Regions from separate parts of the Streptomyces sp. BBFR2 genome, predicted to be linked through region 2. Evidence: riboswitches for the same ligand, from Rfam matches in the RefSeq annotation. Region 2 holds a riboswitch; the other holds the start of a gene.
What was found. A riboswitch is a leader RNA that binds a small molecule or an ion and turns the genes downstream of it on or off. The one in region 2 is predicted to bind S-adenosylmethionine.
Positions count from the first base shown of each region.

Region 1: it holds a riboswitch for S-adenosylmethionine, as region 2 does, so the genes downstream of both, ACGH2B_RS21415 (aminotransferase class V-fold PLP-dependent enzyme) here and thrC (threonine synthase) in region 2, are expected to answer to the same signal.

Region 1 is NZ_CP172415.1:5,263,538-5,271,127, forward strand. Features, by position in the region: gene ACGH2B_RS21395 (c-type cytochrome) at 1-384, shown strand, start outside; gene ACGH2B_RS21400 (Rieske 2Fe-2S domain-containing protein) at 381-1,442, shown strand; gene ACGH2B_RS21405 (cytochrome bc complex cytochrome b subunit) at 1,439-3,076, shown strand; gene trpD (anthranilate phosphoribosyltransferase) at 3,216-4,280, shown strand; SAM riboswitch class IV at 4,445-4,562, shown strand; gene ACGH2B_RS21415 (aminotransferase class V-fold PLP-dependent enzyme) at 4,770-6,143, shown strand.
Region 2 is NZ_CP172415.1:2,651,109-2,658,698, reverse strand. Features, by position in the region: gene ACGH2B_RS10080 (extracellular solute-binding protein) at 1-783, shown strand, start outside; gene ACGH2B_RS10075 (DUF3263 domain-containing protein) at 886-1,359, shown strand; gene otsB (trehalose-phosphatase) at 1,580-2,536, shown strand; gene ACGH2B_RS10065 (trehalose-6-phosphate synthase) at 2,665-4,194, opposite strand; gene ACGH2B_RS10060 (glucosyl-3-phosphoglycerate synthase) at 4,303-5,268, opposite strand; SAM riboswitch class I at 5,440-5,588, shown strand; gene thrC (threonine synthase) at 5,606-6,898, shown strand; gene ACGH2B_RS10050 (MoaD/ThiS family protein) at 7,013-7,291, shown strand.

The sequences.
Region 1 (7,590 bases), 2.6 Mb from region 2:
GACGTCGGCAAGGGTGGCGAGCTGTTCCGCACCAACTGCGCGCAGTGCCACAACTTCACCGGCAAGGGCGGCGCCCTGACCAACGGCAAGTTCGCGCCGACGCTCGAGGGCGTGGACCCCAAGCACATCTACGAGGCCATGCAGACCGGCCCGCAGAACATGCCCTCCTTCGGCGACGGCACGCTGTCCTCGGAGAACAAGAAGGACATCGTCGCGTACCTCGGCGCCGTCAACGGCGATGACACCGCGAGCCCCGGTGGCCTGGACCTCGGTGGTCTCGGTCCGGTCAGTGAGGGTCTCTTCGGCTACATCTTCGGCCTGGGCGCGCTGGTCGCGGTCGCCATCTGGGTCGCTGCCCGGACTACGAAGGCCAAGAAGTCATGAGTGAGACTGGACGACACGCAGACGTGCCAGAAGAATCCCTTCCGAGTGAGCGCACCGCTCACGACAGTGCGCCGGCGAAGGCGGACAACCCCTTCGCGGACCCGGGTCTGCCCGCGCACGAGCACCGCATCCAGGACATCGACGAGAAGGCCGCCCGGCGCTCCGAGCGCGTCGTGGCCTACTTCTTCCTCCTGTCGATGCTCGCGACCGTCGCGTTCATCGCGTCGTACGTGATCTTCCCGATCGACAAGATCGTCTACATCTGGCCGATCGGGCACATCAGCGCGCTGAACTTCTCCCTGGGTCTGACCCTGGGCGTCGCGCTCTTCGCCATCGGCGCCGGTGCGGTCCACTGGGCCCGCACGCTGATGTCGGACGAGGAGGTCGCCGACGACCGGCACCCGATCGAGGCGGAGCCCGAGGTCAAGGCCAAGGTGCTCGCCGACTTCGCGCAGGGCGCGAAGGAGTCCGGCTTCGGTCGCCGCAAGCTGATCCGCAACACGATGTTCGGCGCGCTGGCCCTGGTGCCGCTCTCCGGCGTCGTCCTGCTGCGCGACCTCGGGCCGCTGCCCGAGAAGAAGCTGCGCACGACGGGCTGGAAGAAGGGCATCCGCCTGGTCAACCAGTCCACCAACCTCCCGCTGCGTCCCGAGGACATCGCGGTTGGCTCCCTGACGTTCGCCAAGCCCGAGGGCCTGGAGGAGGACGACGAGGAGTTCAACAACAAGATCGCCAAGGACGCCCTGATGCTCGTGCGGATCCAGCCGCAGAACATCAAGGACAAGCAGGAACTTGAGTGGTCGCACGAGGGCATCGTGGCGTACTCGAAGATCTGCACCCACGTCGGTTGCCCGATCAGCCTGTACGAGCAGCAGACCCACCACGTGCTCTGCCCGTGCCACCAGTCCACCTTCGACCTGTCCGACGGCGGTCGCGTGATCTTCGGCCCCGCGGGCCACGCGCTTCCGCAGCTGCACATCACGGTGAAGGACGGCTACCTCGAAGCCGTCAGCGACTTCGCGGAGCCCGTCGGCCCGAGCTTCTGGGAGCGCGGATGAGTAACGAGACGAGCGCGACCACCGCGCGTCGCGGCCAGGCGCCGCGGGGCGAGCGGATCGCCGACTGGGCGGACGGCCGGCTGGGCATCTACAGCCTCGCCAAGGCCAACATGCGCAAGATCTTCCCGGACCACTGGTCCTTCATGCTGGGTGAGATCTGCCTCTACAGCTTCATCATCATCATCCTGACCGGCGTCTACCTGACGCTGTTCTTCCACCCGAGCATGGCCGAGGTCACCTACCACGGCTCCTACGTGCCGATGCACGGGATCCGGATGACCCAGGCGTTCGAGTCGACCCTGGACATCAGCTTCGATGTCCGCGGTGGTCTGCTGATCCGGCAGATCCACCACTGGGCGGCCCTGATCTTCCTGGCCGGCATGATGGTCCACATGATGCGGGTGTTCTTCACCGGCGCCTTCCGCAAGCCGCGCGAGGTCAACTGGCTGTTCGGCTTCCTGCTGCTGGTGCTGGGCATGTTCACCGGCTTCACCGGCTACTCCCTCCCCGACGACCTGCTCTCCGGCACCGGCGTGCGGTTCATCGAGGGTGTCATCCTGGCGATGCCGCTGATCGGCTCGTACCTGCAGATGTTCATCTTCGGCGGGGAGTTCCCGGGGCACGACATCATCCCGCGGTTCTTCACGGTGCACGTGCTGCTGCTGCCGGGCATCATGCTCGGCCTGCTGGTGGCCCACCTGATCCTGGTCTTCTACCACAAGCACACGCAGTTCCCGGGTGCCGGCAAGACCAACAAGAACGTCGTCGGCATGCCGCTGCTGCCGGTCTACATGGCCAAGGCCGGAGGCTTTTTCTTCCTGGTCTTCGGTGTCATCTCGGTGATCGCGGCCGTCGCGAGCATCAACCCGGTGTGGGCCATCGGCCCGTACCGCCCGGACCAGGTGTCCACCGGCGCCCAGCCCGACTGGTACATGGGCTTCGCCGAGGGTCTGGTCCGTGTCATGCCGGGCTGGGAGTGGAACTTCTGGGGTCACACCATCAACTTCGGTGTGCTCATCCCGATCCTGATCTTCCCGCTGGTGCTGGTGGCCATCGCGGTCTACCCGTTCATCGAGTCCTGGGTGCGGGGTGACAAGCGCGAGCACCACATCCTGGACCGTCCGCGCAACGCCCCGACCCGTACCGGTTTCGGTGTGGCCTGGCTGGTCGCGTACTTCGTGATGCTGATCGGTGGCGGTAACGACCTGTGGGCGACCCACTTCCACCTGTCGATCAACTCGATCACCTGGTTCGTGCGGATCGCGTTCTTCGTCGGCCCGGTGCTGGCGTTCATCGCGACCAAGCGGATCTGCCTGGGTCTGCAGCGCCGCGACAAGGACAAGGTGCTGCACGGCCGCGAGTCGGGCATCATCAAGCGGCTGCCGCACGGTGAGTTCATCGAGGTCCACGAGCCGCTCAGCCAGGAGCAGCTGCACGTTCTCACCCAGCACGAGCAGCCCGCGCCGTTGGAGCTGGAGCCCGAGGTCGACGAGAACGGCGTCGAGCGCAAGGCCACGCGGTCGCAGAAGCTGCGTGCCAAGCTCTCGAAGGCGTACTACGGCGAGGACAACGTCATCCCGAAGCCGACCGTCGAGGAGTACAAGGAGATCAGCAGCGGCCACGGCCACCACTGATCACCGAGCCGCCGTGAGGACACGGCGGTAGTGAGACGCCACCCAGAGGGCCCCGTCCGGACACCGGACGGGGCCCTCCGGCCGTTCCGCGGCTCGATAGGGTTCCCCCATACGCAGGCACGAACCAGGAGTGTGGACCATGAACGTTGCGACCCCGGCAGGCGGCGACAGCGTGGCGGCCCGCACCTGGCCGGATGTGCTGAACGCCCTCCTCGGCGGCCGGGACCTCACCGCCGACGACACCGCCTGGGCGATGGACCGGATCATGCGGGGCGAGGCCACCGACGCGCAGATCGCCGGGTTCGCGGTGGCGCTGCGGGCCAAGGGCGAGACCGTCGCGGAGATCTCCGGACTGGTCCGCGCGATGTACGCGCACGCCCGGCTGATCGACGTACCGGGCCCCGGCGTGGACATCGTCGGCACGGGTGGCGACGGCGCCAAGACCGTCAACATCTCCACGATGTCCTCGATCGTGGTGGCCGGTACGGGTGCGAAGGTCGTCAAGCACGGCAACCGCGCCGCGTCGTCGGCGAGCGGCTCCTCCGACGTCCTGGAGCAGCTCGGCGTCCGGCTGAACCTCTCGCCGCGGCGGGTCGTGGAGGTCGCCGAGGAGGCGGGTATCACGTTCTGCTTCGCGGTCACCTTCCACCCGGCGCTGCGGCACGTCGCCGCCGCCCGCGGCCAACTGGGCATCCGCACCACCTTCAACGTGCTGGGCCCGCTCACCAACCCCGCGCGGGTCCAGGCGCAGGCGACCGGTGTCGCGGACGCGCGGATGGCGCCGATCCTCGCCGGGGTGCTCGCCGAGCGCGGCTCGTCCGCGCTGGTCTTCCGCGGGGACGACGGACTGGACGAGCTGACGACGACCGCGACGTCCCGGGTGTGGATCGTGCGGGACGGCGCGGTGCGCGAGGAGACGTTCGACCCGCGGGACGTCGGCATCCCGCTGGTGCCGGTCGAGGCGCTGCGCGGCGCCGACGCCGCGTACAACGCCGGGGTGGCGCGGCGGCTGCTGGACGGGGAGAAGGGGCCGGTGCGGGACGCGGTGCTGCTGAACTCCGCGGCGGCGCTCGCCGCGCTGGAGCCGGCCGCGGCGCCGCTGGCCGAGCGGATCCGGGCCGGTATGGAGCGGGCCGCGGAGTCGATCGACTCCGGGGCGGCCAAGCGGGCGCTGGAGCGCTGGGCGGCGGCCAGCAACGCCTGAGCGCCGCACGGCCGCTACGGGACTCGCCCTGATTCCCGTAACGGCCGGCAACGCCTCAGTGCCGCACGGCCGTTGCGGGGAATTCCGGGCGAGCCCGGTCCGATGTGATCTCAGTAATCGGACCGGGCTTGCGCCGTTCCGTGCATATGGCATGATGCTGCGCAGGTCACGAGTGACAGCGACACAGGCCCCGGCCCGCTGTCCGGCAACCCTCCTTCCGTGGCGGGGTGCCCCGGGTGATGACCAGGCCGCAGGCAGCGAGGTCTGCGGCAAGCGCGGATCCCTCGCCAGGGATCCTGGTCCTCAGAGGGAGAACTTCCGTGAACCAGCGAATGCGATAGGGCTGTAAAAGCCCCCTCTCCAGCTTTTCGCTTCTCAGTAATTCCAGCGCTCCGCCGCTGCTTTTCCTGCCCGGATTCCGCCGCGCCCTTCCGCGATATCCGTATGCCCGCGCGCGGTGAATTCGCCTTTCTCTCACGGGAGTTCGCCATGTCTGTCTCCACCGTTGCCACCGACCGCCCCGTTTGTTCCCCGCTGGACGTTCTGGGGCGAGATGTCCTGGTGCCGCTGGTCACCGGCGGGGAGGTCGGCTACGCCGCCCTCGACTACGCCGCGAGCGCCCCCGCGCTCCAGCGGGTCTGGGACGACGTGGCCGCCTACGCCCCGTACTACGGCAGCGTGCACCGCGGCGCCGGCTACCTCTCGCAGCTCTCCACCGACCTCTTCGAGAACGCCCGCGCCACCGTCGCCGGCTTCCTGGGCTGCCGCGACGACGACCAGGTGATCTTCACCCGCTCCACCACCGACTCCCTCAACCTGCTGGCCGCCGCGCTGCCGCCGGCCACCCGGGTCTTCGTCTTCGAGACCGAGCACCACGCCTCGCTGCTGCCGTGGGAGCGGCGCGACGGCGTCGAGGTCACCTACCTCGACGCGCCCCGCACCCCGCGCCAGGCCGTCGACATCCTGGAGAAGGCCCTCGCCGCCCGCGAGCCCTACGGCCCGGCGCTGGTCTGCGTGACCGGCGCGTCCAACGTCACCGGCGAGCTCTGGCCGGTCAAGGAACTGGCCGCCGCGGCGCACGCCCACGGTGCGCGGATCGTGCTGGACGCCGCACAACTGGCGCCGCACCACCCCGTCGACCTCGCCGAACTCGACGTGGACTGGGCCGCGTTCTCCGGCCACAAGCTGTACGCGCCGTTCGGCTCCGGTGTGCTGGCCGGCCGCGCCGACTGGCTTCAGGAGGCCGACCCGTACCTGGCCGGCGGCGGCGCCAGCCGGACCGTCGCGCGGCGCCCCGACGGCGGCGTCGATGTCGCCTGGCACACCAGCGCCGCCCGCCACGAGGCCGGTTCGCCCAACGTCATCGGCGCCTACGCCATCGCCTCCGCCTGCCAGGCCCTCACCGAGGCCGGCTTCGACACCCTCGTCGCCCGCGAGCAGGAACTGATCGCCCGCGTCCGCACCGGCCTCGCGGAGGTCCCCGCCGTCCGGATCCTCTCGCTCTTCGGCGACGACGCCCCCCGCGTCGGCGTGCTCTCCTTCGTCGTCGATGGCTGGAACAGCTCGCACTTCGCGGCGGCGCTCTCCGCCGAGTACGGCATCGGCGTCCGCGACGGCCTGTTCTGCGCCCACCCCCTGGTCCGCACGCTGCTGGGCGGCGCCCCCGACGAGCCCGGCGAGTGCGGCGCCCCCGACGCGGCCCCCGGCGAGCGCTCCCTCAACGCGATCCGCGTCAGCTTCGGCGCGGGCACGCCCGACGAGCACGTCGACCGTTTCGTCCGCGCGGTCAAGGAACTCGTCGCGGACGGCGCGCGGTGGAGCTACCGCACGGAGGAGGGCCGGTGCGTGCCGTACGCGGCCTAGGCCGCGGGTTTTTCCGACGGGGGTGAGCTGGTCGGGCCCGGCCGCTTGCGCGGGGCCCGGCCGCTTGCGCGGGGCTTTTTCCGACCGGGGTGACCTGGTCGGGCCTGGTCTTTCCGCTTGCGCGGGGCCTGGCCGCTTGCGCGGGGCCGGTTCGTGAGGGTGGCTTTCCGGCGGGGGCGTTCGGGCCTCTTCCGCTTGTGCGGTGCGGATTCGCTGTGCGGGGCGGGCCGTTGTGGTGGGTGCGGTTCGTGGGCCGCTTTCTCTCCGTTGCGCCTGCGGCGGGCGGGGTCGCTGCGCGAGGCTTTTCGGCTGCGGGGCCGGACCTCCGGACTTCGTCCTGCGGTCCGGCCCCTTCCGTGGGTGGGTGGGGAAAGACGGTGGCTGGGGTTGTCGGGGAGGTGCCTCCAGGAGGGGCGCGCCTCAACAACCACGTCCGGTGGGGGCGAGATCGGTGGCCCGCTGTCGCCCCGTCCAGTTGAGTCGGTCCGTCTGCCCGCGTCGGTCCGTCTGCCGCGTCGGTCCATCTATCCGGTTCGCTCCACCTGCCTGATGGGCCCTGCCCGCCCCAGTCGGCCTGCCCACCTGAGTCGCCCTACCTGAGCCTGCCCACCTGAGTCGCCCTACCTGAGCCTGCCCACCTGAGTCGCCCTACCTGAGCCTGCCCACCTGAGTCGCCCTACCTGAGCCTGCCCACCTGAGTCGCCCTACCTGAGCCTGCCCACCTGAGTCGCCCTACCTGAGCCTGCCCACCTGAGTCGCCCTACCTGAGCCGGCCCGCCTGAGCCGCCCTACCTGAGCCGCTACACCTGGTTGGCGAATGGTTGGCGAAGAACAAGAACGGCGGCACACGCCCCAACAGCCCGAACGCCGGAAAGCCGACGACAGCGGTACGCCCCGACGGACCGCATGGTGGGAGGGCCGACCGACGGTCGTACTCCAAGGACCTGGGCAGCGGGAGGGCCGACGACGGTCGTACTCCAGGACCTGGACAGCGGGAGGGCCGACGACGGCGGCGTACTCCAACGTCCCGGACTGAGGGAAAGCCGACGATGGCGGCGTACCCCAACGCCCCGAACGGCCGGAAAGCCGACAACGGCGGCGTACCCCAACGCCCCGAACGGCCGGAAAGCCGACAACGGCGGCGTACCCCAACGCCCTGAACGGCGGGAAAAGCCGACAATGGCGGCGTACCCAGTGGACCGAACGACGAGGTGAGGTCGACGACGGCGGCGTACCCCCACCGGCCCCTCACCACCCACCCACGGGAGGGGGCCCTCCGGAGGACGAAGTCCGCAGGAGGGCCCCCGCTCCCGACAACCCACGCCCGCCGCAGGCGCAACGGCGCTCAGCCACTACGGCGGGAAAGGTGGCAGAAGACAGAGCCCGCCGCAGGCGCAACGGCGCTCAGCCACTACGGCGGGAAAGGTGGCAGAAGACAGAGCCCGCC
Region 2 (7,590 bases):
GGCATCACCGAGGCACCGAAGACCTGGGACGACGTCGCCGAGGACGCCCAGCTCCTGAAGGACCACGGGGTGAAGACCCCGTACGCGCTGCCGCTCGGCCCGGAGGAGGCGCAGGCCGAATCGCTGATCTGGATGCTCAGCGGAGGCGGCGGCTACACCGACGACATCGGCAAGTACGGCATCGACTCGCCCGCCAACGTCAAGACGTTCAAGTGGCTGCGGGACGAACTCGTCGACAAGGGGCTGACCGGCGGCGACCCGGCCACCCTCAACCGCGCGGACGCCTTCGCCGCCTTCGCCGACGGCAAGGTCGGCATGCTCAACGGCCACCCGGCGCTGATCAAGCAGGCGGAGGCGAAGGGCCTGGACTACGGCACCGCCGATCTGCCCGGCGTGAGCGGCCCGTCCCCGTCGACCCTGGGCGTCTCCGACTGGATGATGGCCTTCAAGCGCAACGGCCACCGCACCCAGGCGGGCAAGTTCCTCGACTTCGTCTACAACGACGACAACGTGCTGGCCTTCTCCCACGACTTCGGCCTGCTGCCGGTCACCACGTCGGCCGCCCAGAAGATGGCCGGCGACCAGCGCTTCGGCCGCCTCCAGGACTTCGTCGGCCCGCTGCGTGAGGCCCAGTTCTACCCCGCGAACAAGACCTCCTGGCCCGAGGTCGTCAAGGCCGTCAAGTCCCAGATGGGCGCGGCGGTCGGCCCCAAGGGCGACCCCGCGAGCATCCTCTCCGACCTCCAGAACACGGCGGAGGCGGCGGACACGGCGGGTGGCTGAGCCCCGGGGCGCGCGCCCCGGCCGGTGCCCGGCCGCGGCGCGGTTTTCCCGCTCCGCTCCTGACCAGCCCGGTTGTCGGACCGGGGGCCTATCGTGGGGGACGTGGTGACGCGCGGTGAGGACGGTACGGGGTCGGGGGCGGACGGTGGCACGGAGGTGACCGGCCCGCCCGGGGGAAGCCCGGCGCCCGCCTCGCCCGAGGGCGGTACGGCGTCCGCCACCGAGGGGGACACGGCGGCGTCCGGCCCCGGAAGCGGCCCGGCCTCCGCTCCGGAGGGCGGCCCGGCGTCCGCCTCGCCCGAAGGCGGCCCGGCGTCCGCCGCCGAGGACGGCGCGACGGCGCCAGGGCCGGGTGAACTCTCCGCGCTCGATGTGGCGGTGCTCGCCGTGGAGCGCCGCTCCTGGCCGTCGTCCGGCCCCAAGGAGCGCTACATCCGCGAGCACCTCGGCCTCTCCCCGACGCACTACTACCAACTCCTCAACGCCCTCCTCGACGACCCGCGCGCCCGCCGCCACGACCCGGTCACCGTCAACCGGCTGCTGCGGATACGGGAGGCCAAGCGGGGGCGGAGGTGAAGGTCCGGGCGGGCCGGTGATCCGCCGCTCGGGGCCTGTGCCCGAGGTGCCTTGAGCTGATTAGGGGCCGGGGCCGGTCGACGTCCCGCGCTTGCCCGTCCGGGGCCGACGCCCCGGCTCCTGCCCCCGTCTCCGCCCCGTCCGGGGCCGACGCCCCGGCTCCCGCCTCGTCTCCGCCGTACGCCGGGTGGGCGCGGGGCCGCGCCGGTACCCTCGCCCCATGGGCAGTTCCCCGGACGCCGCACCTTCGCCGGGCCCGGAACCGGGCCCCGTTCCCCCGCCCGGTACGGGCCGCACCCCCGATACCGGCCCTGACCTCCCCGTACCCCGTACCGAAGCCGGGCGGGACGCGCTGGCCGCGCTGCTGGCGGCCCCGGAGGAGACCGCGCTCGCGCTGGACTTCGACGGGACGCTCGCGGAGATCGTCGAGGATCCGGAGACGGCGCGGGCGTACCCCGGGGCCGCCCGGGCGTTGGGGCGGCTGGTGCCCCGGCTGCGGGCCGCCGCCGTGATCACCGGCCGGCCGGCCGCCGTCGCCGTCCGGCTGGCGGGCGTCGCGGGCGCCCCCGGGCTGGACCGTCTCACCGTCCTCGGGCACTACGGCGCCGAGCGCTGGGAGGCGGCCACGGGCGCGCTGCACGCCGACGGGCCGCCGCCCGGCGTAGCCGCCGCCGAGGCCGAACTCCCCGGCGTCCTCGCCGCGTCCGGCGTCTGGCGCGGCCCGTGGACGGCCACCGCCGTCGAGCGCAAGGGCGGCCGCGCCCTCGCCGTCCACACCCGGCGCGCCCCCGACCCGCAGGGCGCACTCGCCGCCCTGCGCGCCCCCCTGACCGCCCTCGCCGCCCGCCACGGTCTCCTCGTCGAACCTGGCCGCTACGTCCTGGAACTCCGTCCGCCCGGTGTGGACAAGGGCGTCGCCCTCACCGCCTGGCTCCGCGAGACCGGCGCCCGGGCCGTCCTCTACGCCGGTGACGACCTCGGCGACCTCGCCGCCTTCGACGCCGTCACCCGCCTCCGCGACGCCCCCGGCACACCCCGCCGCACCGGCCTGCTGGTCTGCAGCGGCAGCACCGAGGTCCCCGAACTCGCCGCCCGCGCCGACCTGGTGGCCGACGGCCCGGCCGGCGTCGTCGCCCTCCTCGAAGCCCTCGCGGACCGGGTGACCGGAACGGAGTGACAGGGGGCGGTAGCGGAGCGACGGGCCGCGCGGCGCACCGCCCCGGCCACACCGCACCGCCCCTTGGAGCCGCCGGGGCGGGCCTCCCCCGGGTGCCGCTCCCACCGGCCCTGACCGGCCCGCCCGTCCTACCCCCGCAACGCCGTCAACTGCTCCATGAACCACCGGTCCGGCGGCAGCGCCGTCGCCGCGGCGGCCAACCGGGCGGAGCGGGCCGCGCGTTCCTCCCCGGGCATCGACAGGGCCTCGTGCAGCGCGTCCGCCGTCGCGTTGATGTCGTACGGGTTGACGCTCAGCGCGTCCTCGCCCAGTTCCTCGTGGGCGCCCGCCTCCCGGGAGAGGACCAGCGCGCACCCGGCGTCGGAGACCACCGGCACCTCCTTGGCGACGAGGTTCATGCCGTCCCGGATGGGGTTGACGAGGGCCACGTCGGCGAGGCGGTACGCGGCCAGCGAACGCGCGAAATCGTCCTTGACGTGCAGCACCACCGGCTGCCAACCGGGCGTGCCGTACGCCGAGTTGATCTCCTCGGCGACCCGCTCCACCTCGGCGGTGTAGTCCCGGTAGACGGCCAGATCCTGGCGTGAGGGGTAGGCGAACGCGAGGTGGACGACGCGCTCACGCCACTCGGGGCGGTCCGCCAGCAGCCGGCGGTAGGCGTGCAGTCCGCGGACGATGTTCTTCGACAGCTCGGTGCGGTCGACCCGGACGATCGTGCGGCGCCGGTCCGGCCCGTCACCGCCGCCGATCTGCGCGCGCAGCGCCGTCAGCCGCTCCTCGACGTCCGGACGGTGCGCCCGCTCCCGCAGGAACTCCGCGTCGGCGCCGAGCCCGTGCACCCCGACGCGGGTGGTGTGCGGCTCCCTCCCCGGGAGCGCGGTGACGAGGTGCGGTGCCTCGCCGTCCGAATGGTGGACGGCGCACCGCGCCTGAAGGGTGGCCGTGCAGCACGCCACGAACGCCGCCGCCCACCGCCGCGTCAGAAACCCCGCGCGATCGGCGCCGAGCATGCCCCGGATCAGCCGCTCCCGGATGTCGTCGGGCAGCAGCGCGAAGTACTCCGGCGGCGCCCACGGGGTGTGCGAGAAGTGACCGATCCGCAGGTCGGGGCGGCGCTCGCGGAGCATCCCCGGGGCCAGCGCCAGGTGGTAGTCCTGGATGAGCACCGCGGCGCCCGGTGCCGCCGCCCGGTCCAGCGCCTCCGCGAACGCCGCGTTGTACGCCTCGTACGCCGCCCACTTCTTCCGGAAATCCGAGTCGAACGACGGCTCCAGCGGCGTCTGGTAGAGCATGTGGTGGACGAACCAGAGCACGGAATTGGCGATGCCGTTGTACGCGGCGGTGTGCACCTCCGCCGGGATGTCCAGCATCAGAACACGCTGTCCGCCGGTGTCGGCCACCGGAAGCTCACCGTCCGCGCGCCGTACGGCCTCCCGGTCACCGTCGCCGAGCGCCGCGCACACCCACACCGCGTCCGCCTCCGGCCCGATCGCCGACAGCCCGGAGACCAGCCCGCCGCCGCCCCGTCTCGCGCTCAGCGCACCATCCGCGCCGACGGTGTACGAGACCGGGCCGCGGTTGGACGCGACGAGTACCCCGGCGCCGCGCTCCGCGGCGGGCGTCCGGGCAGGGGCGGTACCGCTGTGTTCGGAGGCCATGCCGCGACCCTAGCCCGCACCGGATCGGCGCACACGTACGAATGAGGCCAAGGGAGGGACACCCGGGGGCGGGCCGTCGCCCCACCGGACGAGCCCGCCCCGGCGCCCTCAGGCCGCCCGGCTCTCCGCGTACTCCGGGACCTCGGCCATCGGGGGCCGCTCCTCCGTGTCGACATCGCTCGTCCGGGGGACGAAACCGTTCTCGCCGCGGACGAACTGCGTCAGCCGCGGACGCACCAAGTGCCCTCGGGCGAGCCGGAGTTGGGCGGTGCGGTAGATCGCCGCGGCCATCCGGCCCAGCGCCTGACCGTCCTGGTGGCGGTGTTTGCGCACCCCGACGTCCACCTGGGCCAGCGCGTCCAGACCGACCGTGTGCAACGCGTCGACCAGCAGCCCCAGCTCGACGCCGTACCCGACGGGGAACGGCAGCCGCTCCAGCAGCGAGCGCCGCGCCGCGTACTCGCCGCCCAGCGGCTGCACGAACCCGGCGAGCTGCGGCCAGTGGAGGTTGAGCAGCGGGCGGGCGACCAGTTCGGTGACCCGGCCGCCCTGCCCGGGGCCGCCACCGGGCGCGCCGCCGGTCTCCAGCGGCCGGTCGTACATCGCCTTGACGAACTGCACGTCCGGGTCGGTCAGCAGCGGCCCGACGATCCCGGAGACGAACGCCGGCGAGAACTCCCGCAGGTCCGCGTCGACGAAGCAGACGATGTCGCCGCGGGTGACCAGCAGCGACCGCCACAGCACCTCGCCCTTGCCGGGCACCGCCGGAAGCCGCGGCAGCACGTCGTCCCGCGCCACCACCCGTGCCCCGGCGGCTGCCGCCACCTCGGCGGTCCGGTCGGTGGACCCGGAGTCGAGGACCACCAGCTCGTCGATGAGCGGCACCTCCTCGGTCATCAGGGCGGCCCGGATGGCCGCGACGATCGTGCCGACCGTCGCCTCCTCGTCGAGTGCGGGCAGTACGACGCTGACCGTGCGGCCGCTGAGCCGTTTGGCCTCCAGCAACTGCGGCAGCGGCCGGTCGGCAGCGGACCAGGAGCGGCGCCCCAGCCAGCGCTCCACCTCTTCCAGCACGTCTTCAGACTCCTCGGTGCGCGCCGTCTCGTCGGCGCATGTGATCCATCTCGCGGTTCGGACGGCTGGCTCTCCTGTCAGTGCCGTCGGTTACAGTCTTGAACAACGCGGATGACCGCCGCATGCCGGGGTCACCGCACCACAAACGCCTGGGATTTCCCAGCGCCATACCGCTCATCCAGAGGGGCAGAGGGATACGGCCCGTTGAAGCCCCGGCAACCCTCCAGCCGGTCTCGACCGCGTCACGCGGCGCGAGGCTCCCGGCTAGGGAAGGTGCCAAATCCGTCTCGCGGCGAGATGCGCCGCGAGGAAGATGAGGAGAAAGGGCCTCGCCTCCATGGCTGCGCAAACTGTCGAAGTTACCGAAAACGCTTCCTCCGTCACTCTCGGTCCCGCCGTCGCTCTGTCCTGTCGCGAATGCGGTGAGCGCTTCCCGCTCGGCCCGATCTTCGCCTGTGCGACCTGTTTCGGTCCCCTGGAAGTGGCGTACGAGCTGCCGAGCGGCGACCCGGAAGCACTGAAGAAGCAGATCGAGGCCGGTCCGAACAACATCTGGCGGTACGCACCGCTGCTGCCCGTCCCCGCGGACGTGGCCGAGAAGCCCAGCCTCAACCCCGGCTTCACCAAGCTGGTCAAGGCCGACAACCTCGCCCGCGAGCTGGGCGTCACCGGCGGCCTCTACGTCAAGGACGACTCCGGCAACCCGACGCACTCCTTCAAGGACCGGGTCGTCGCCATCGCCGTCGAGGCGGCGCGCGCCTTCGGCTTCACCACCCTCTCCTGCTCCTCGACGGGCAACCTCGCCGGTGCCGTCGGCGCCGCCGCCCGCCGCGCCGGCTTCCGCTCCTGCGTCTTCATCCCGCACGACCTGGAGGCCGGGAAGGTCGTCATGGCCGCGGTCTACGGCGGCGACCTCGTCGGCATCGAGGGCAACTACGACGACGTGAACCGCTTCTGCTCCGAGCTGATCGGCGACCCGCTCGGCGAGGGCTGGGGCTTCGTCAACGTCAACCTCCGCCCCTATTACGGCGAGGGCTCCAAGACCCTGGCGTACGAGATCTGCGAGCAGCTCGGCTGGGAGCTGCCGGACCAGATCGTCATCCCGGTGGCCTCCGGCTCCCAGCTCACCAAGATCGACAAGGGGCTGAAGGAGCTGATCGCCCTCGGTCTCGTCGAGGACAAGCCCTACAAGATCTACGGCGCCCAGGCGGAGGGCTGCTCCCCGGTGTCGACGGCGTTCAAGGCCGGCCACGACGTGGTCCGCCCGCAGAAGCCCGACACCATCGCCAAGTCCCTGGCGATCGGTAACCCGGCCGACGGGCCGTACGTCCTCGACATCGCGCGCCGGACGGGCGGCGCGGTGGAGGATGTCGACGACGAGCAGGTCGTGGACGCGATCAAGCTGCTGGCGCGGACGGAGGGGATCTTCGCGGAGACCGCGGGCGGGGTGACCGTCGGCGTGACCCGCAAGCTCCTCGAAGCGGGCCTGCTCGACCCGGCCCTGACCACCGTCATCCTCAACACCGGCGACGGCCTCAAGACGCTTGACGCCGTCGCTCCGACCACCGGCCCCACGGCCACCATCCGCCCGAGCCTGGACGCGTTCCGCTCGGCCGGTCTGGCCGGCTGACTCCCGGTCGCTCCCGGCCGGCAGCCGGCCGATCCGGTCCGTCCGCCGCCCGTCCCGTCCGGACGCGGCGGGCGGCCCCGCAGACGTATCCGCAGTCGTTGGAAGGCAGAACCCATGAGCGTCAAGGTCCGCATCCCCACCATCCTCCGCACGTACACCGCAGGCGCGTCCGAGGTCACCGCCGAGGGCGCGACGCTGTCCGAGGTCATCACCGATCTGGAGAAGAACCACCAGGGCATCGCCGCCCGGGTGCTGGACGACGCGGGCAAGCTGCGGCGCTTCGTGAACGTCTACGTCAACGACGACGACGTCCGCTTCGAGCAGGGCCTGGAGACCCCGACGCCGGACGGCGCGGGCATCTCGATCATCCCGGCGGTGGCCGGCGGCTGCTGACGCCGGGGCCGGGGGCGGGGAGCCGCCACCCGGGTGGCGAATAGTTTTCGCCATTCCTTTCTCTTGCTGGCTGGTAATCGCTCCGTTCGGATATCCGGACGGAGCGATTCCGCGTTGTGAAACAGTCCTGCAAAACGCGATACCATTTCGCGGATCCCCTTCTTCTGCTCGTCGAGCACGGTGTGGCGGCCTTCCCAACGCCCCGGGATCGCGATGAGTTGTGTGCAAAGTGTGTGCGGTGTTTGCGCCTTAAGTGCCTTTTGTCCGGCCCGAGTTGCCCGGGAATATGGCCAGTTCTG